2 regions of the Peribacillus sp. RS7 genome follow, and region 2 is predicted to be linked to the other one. Evidence: riboswitches for the same ligand, from Rfam matches in the RefSeq annotation. Region 2 holds a riboswitch; the other holds the start of a gene.
The links. A riboswitch is a leader RNA that binds a small molecule or an ion and turns the genes downstream of it on or off. The one in region 2 is predicted to bind thiamine pyrophosphate.
Positions count from the first base shown of each region.

Region 1 (2,208 bases), 1.4 Mb from region 2:
CGGAATTGGCAGAGAGATTGCAAAAAAATTGGCTTCTCGCAATTTTAACATCATCGTGGCTGATTTAAATCTTAAAAATGCAGAGGAAACGGTTTCTATAATCGAAAAGTCGGGTTTTGAAGCCAGAGCGGTCCATTGTGATGTAACGAAATTAGAAAGTGTTAAAAAAGCCGTTGAAGAATCAGTGAACCATTATCAAAGAATAGATATATTGGTTAATAATGCAGGCTGGGATAAGGTGGAACCTTTTTTAAAAAGTGATCCCAGCACATGGAAAAGGATTATCGATATTAATTTACTTGGGCAGATCCATACTTGCAAGGAAATTTTACCTCTTATGATTGAAAATGGTTACGGCAAGGTAGTAAATATTGCATCAGATGCAGCTAGGGTCGGATCAAGTGGAGAGGCAGTTTATTCGGCTGCTAAGGGAGGGGTGATTGCCTTCACAAAAACGATAGCAAGAGAAATGGCACGTCACAAACTCAACATCAATTGTGTTGCACCAGGCCCTGCTGATACTCCTCTATTTCAAGAAATAGGCTCTTATAATGTTGGTATAGCAAGCGCCTTGGAAAAAGCTATTCCATTCCGTCGGCTAGCTCAACCCGAGGACATTGCTGGTGCTGTTGCCTATTTCGTTTCGGAAGATGCAGGGTATATTACGGGGCAAACTCTTTCCGTAAATGGTGGATTAACAATGGTTTAATTGATCGTGGTTAGGTGGGTATGCAAGATTGAAAGGCTAGTAATCCTAAAGCAATATAGCTTGAAAACTTTTTCTAATCGTTTGACAATTGGATTTATCGTGTTAATATAAAGGCAAATGAATTATATATACAATTTGTACCACTAGGGGTGCTTTATAGGTGAAATTTGGTTTTACCTGAGAAGCTGAGATTAAAGTATGACTTTAAGACCCTTAGAACCTGATCTGGTTTATACCAGCGTAGGGAAGTGGGGTCTGGGACAATACGTTTCTGTATTATTTCAAGTACAACCACTTTCTTTACGTTAAAGAAAGTGGTTTTTTATTTGCAAAAAAGAGGTGATTAAAGGTTTTTATCCCGTATCATTCATTGAATAATAGAATTTGGAGGTAATGGACATGAAGTTTTCAGAGGAGATCCGCCAGGAAGTTGATCATATTTGGGAAGCTAGTTTTAATCACCCGTTTGTTGCAGGAATTGGAGATGGCACATTGCCATTAGAGTGTTTTCGTTTTTATGTTATGCAAGATGCCTATTATTTATCTCATTTTGCTAGAGTTCAAGCTTTAGGAGCAGTAAAGGCAACAGACTTACATACAACAAGCAGGCTTGCCGGCCACGCACAAGGAACATATGAAGCGGAGTTGAAGCTTCATGAAAATTTTTCTGAGAGATTAGGCATCACAAAAGAAGAAAGGGAAAATTTCAAACCCGCCCCGACTGCTTATGCTTATACTTCCCATATGTATCGTGCGGCTTATTCTGGACATTTAGGGGATGTTATTGCAGCTATCTTGCCATGTTACTGGCTGTATTATGAAATTGGCGAAAAGCTGCAAGGGTGTGAACCGGAAGAGCCGATTTATCAAGAATGGATAGCGGCTTACGGAGGAGAGTGGTTCCGCTCTTTGGTGGAAGAACAAATTGCGAGGCTTGATGAGATTGCTGAAAAAGTAACAGATGAAGATAAGGAAAGAATGAAGGAACATTTTATCCTTAGCAGCCAATATGAATACTCATTTTGGGAAATGGCTTATCGCTTAGAGACATGGCCTGCTCATAAGGAAATACTGGAAGTATAAAGGAGAATGAAACATGAAAAAAGGATTGAAATTAACGGATATATTAGTCACTATCGTGATTGCCGTAGCATTTGGAATCGTTTATATCCTTTGGGGTTCGATATATTATTCCGTTAAACCATTAGGATTACATCTAGATCAACTTATTTATGGAATGTGGTTTATAGCTGGCCCCGTTGCCTTTTTGATTTTACGGAAACCGGGTGTAGCACTTCTGGCAGAGATAGCTGCAGCTTCCGGTGAATTCTTTCTGGGTTCACCATGGGGGCTGACCGTACTCTTATATGGGGTGGTCCAAGGTTTGTTCGCTGAACTGCTGTTCATGGCGTTCAGATATAAAAAATTCAATATGTCGGTGGCCGTTTTAGCTGCGGTGGCTTCCTGCCTGGGATCAGTCATCATGGATTTTGCATACG
Region 1 covers NZ_CP168135.1:4,370,054-4,372,261, forward strand. Annotated here, with positions in the region: gene ACDZ29_RS21845 (SDR family NAD(P)-dependent oxidoreductase) at 1-709, shown strand, start outside; TPP riboswitch at 845-973, shown strand; gene tenA (thiaminase II) at 1,109-1,792, shown strand; gene ACDZ29_RS21855 (ECF transporter S component) at 1,806-2,208, shown strand, end outside.
Region 1: it holds a riboswitch for thiamine pyrophosphate, as region 2 does, so the genes downstream of both, tenA (thiaminase II) here and thiC (phosphomethylpyrimidine synthase ThiC) in region 2, are expected to answer to the same signal.

Region 2 (2,208 bases):
AATTATTCTTTTTCCATTGGTTGTGGTTTATTATTGTAATAGTGTAATTTTTACGAATTCAATAATAGGGAAAGAGGGTGGACATTTTGGTGAAGGCAGTTTTTTTTGATTTAGATGATACATTATTATGGGATCAGAAAAGTGTAAAAGAGGCTTTTGTGGCTACATGCGAAGTGGCTAAGGAGAAATATGATTTGAATGTCGACGAGTTTGAAGAAGCTGTGCGGAAGGAAGCGCGTGAGCTTTATTCTTCTTACGATACATATGCTTTTACTCAAATGATCGGTATCAACCCATTTGAGGGGCTATGGGGAAATTTTCAGGATGATCATGATGAATTCCGGAAGATGGCCGGGATTGCACCGGCTTATCGGAAAGAAGCGTGGACGAGAGGCTTGAAGGCATTAGGGATCGATGACCCGGAATTTGGGCTTGAACTGGCAGAACGTTTCCCTGCCGAGAGACGCAAAAAGCCATTTATCTATGAAGAATCATTCCGTGTGTTAGATGAATTAAAAGGGAAGTACAAATTGCTATTGCTTACGAACGGGTCTCCTGAACTGCAAAACACCAAACTTGAAATTACGCCTGAACTAGTTCCTTATTTCGACCAAATCGTCATTTCTGGTGCGTTTGGAAGAGGTAAACCGGATGCCTCCATTTTTGAGCATGCTTTGGAAATCATGGAGCTTGATAAGGATGAAGTATTGATGGTCGGCGATAATTTAATGACGGATATCCTTGGAGCGTCACGGGTAGGCATAAAGTCGGTTTGGATAAATCGCCATGATAAGGAACGGAATGAAGTGCTTCCAACCTATGAAATCAAGCATTTAGAGGAGCTTTTCCCAATCCTTGAGAGCCTGTAAAATTACTCTTCAAGTAACGAATTTTGGAGAGGTTGAAATAAAATATTAGGTCTTTTAAATTATTTACAGAGTGAAAAGGGTGATATATAGTTACCCTGTAATCAATTAAATTATTTAGACTAGGGGTGTCCAATAAAAGTTGGGCTGAGAGAGAAGCGCTTAAGCTTCTTAACCCTCAGGACCTGATCTGGTTCATACCAGCGTGGGGAAGTTAGAATCTACTAAACAATGACCATTTCAATTGGTCATTTCTGTAGTCATACTAACGTTAGCCGGGTCTTAAATATGAGACCTGGCTTTTTCGTGCGAAATGGATTGGATTTTGTCCTTTTTAAATGAACTTAAAAAGGAGAAATGAAATCATGAGTAATTCAGTAAATGACATGAACGTTTCAATTATGTCCAGTTTTGCTGGGAGTAAAAAAGTGTATGTTGAGGGATCTAGACCTGATATTAAAGTACCTATGCGTGAAATTAAGCTAAGTCCGACTACAGGGGCATTCGGCGAAGAGGAGAATCCGCCTTTACGAGTTTATGACACAAGCGGTTTCTATACGGATTCAGAATATCCCATTGATATTCATAAAGGTCTTGCCCCGATTAGACGCAACTGGGTCCTGGAACGGGAAGACGTTGAAGAGTATGAAGGACGTGAAATAAAACCAGAAGATAATGGGTATAGAAAAGTGGATTCACAATCCAAAGTAGAAATTTTTCCGGGATTGAAAAGAAAACCATTGCGTGCGATGGAAGGGCAAAACGTAACCCAGCTCCATTATGCCCGTAAAGGTATCATTACCCCAGAAATGGAATTCATTTCGATCAGGGAAAATGTTGCCCCTGAGTTTGTAAGAGAAGAGGTAGCTAGCGGACGGGCGATCATTCCGGCAAATATTAACCACCCTGAAAGTGAGCCCATGATCATCGGACGAAAATTTCATGTGAAAATAAATGCGAATATCGGAAACTCAGCTGTTAGTTCATCGATCGAAGATGAAGTGGAGAAAATGACTTGGGCTACACGATGGGGAGCCGACAATATAATGGATCTTTCCACCGGAAAGAATATTCACACGACCCGGGAATGGATTATCAGGAATTCGCCTGTGCCAGTTGGAACTGTTCCGATATATCAAGCATTGGAAAAAGTGAATGGAGTCGCGGAAGATTTAAATTGGGAAGTTTTTAGGGATACATTAATCGAGCAGGCCGAGCAAGGTGTCGATTACTTCACCATACACGCTGGTGTCCTTTTGCGATATATCCCTTTAACAGCAAAGCGAGTTACGGGAATTGTTTCCCGAGGGGGCTCCATCATGGCACAATGGTGCTTGGCCCA
Region 2 covers NZ_CP168135.1:2,933,745-2,935,952, forward strand. Annotated here, with positions in the region: gene ACDZ29_RS14780 (HAD family hydrolase) at 87-869, shown strand; TPP riboswitch at 981-1,095, shown strand; gene thiC (phosphomethylpyrimidine synthase ThiC) at 1,229-2,208, shown strand, end outside.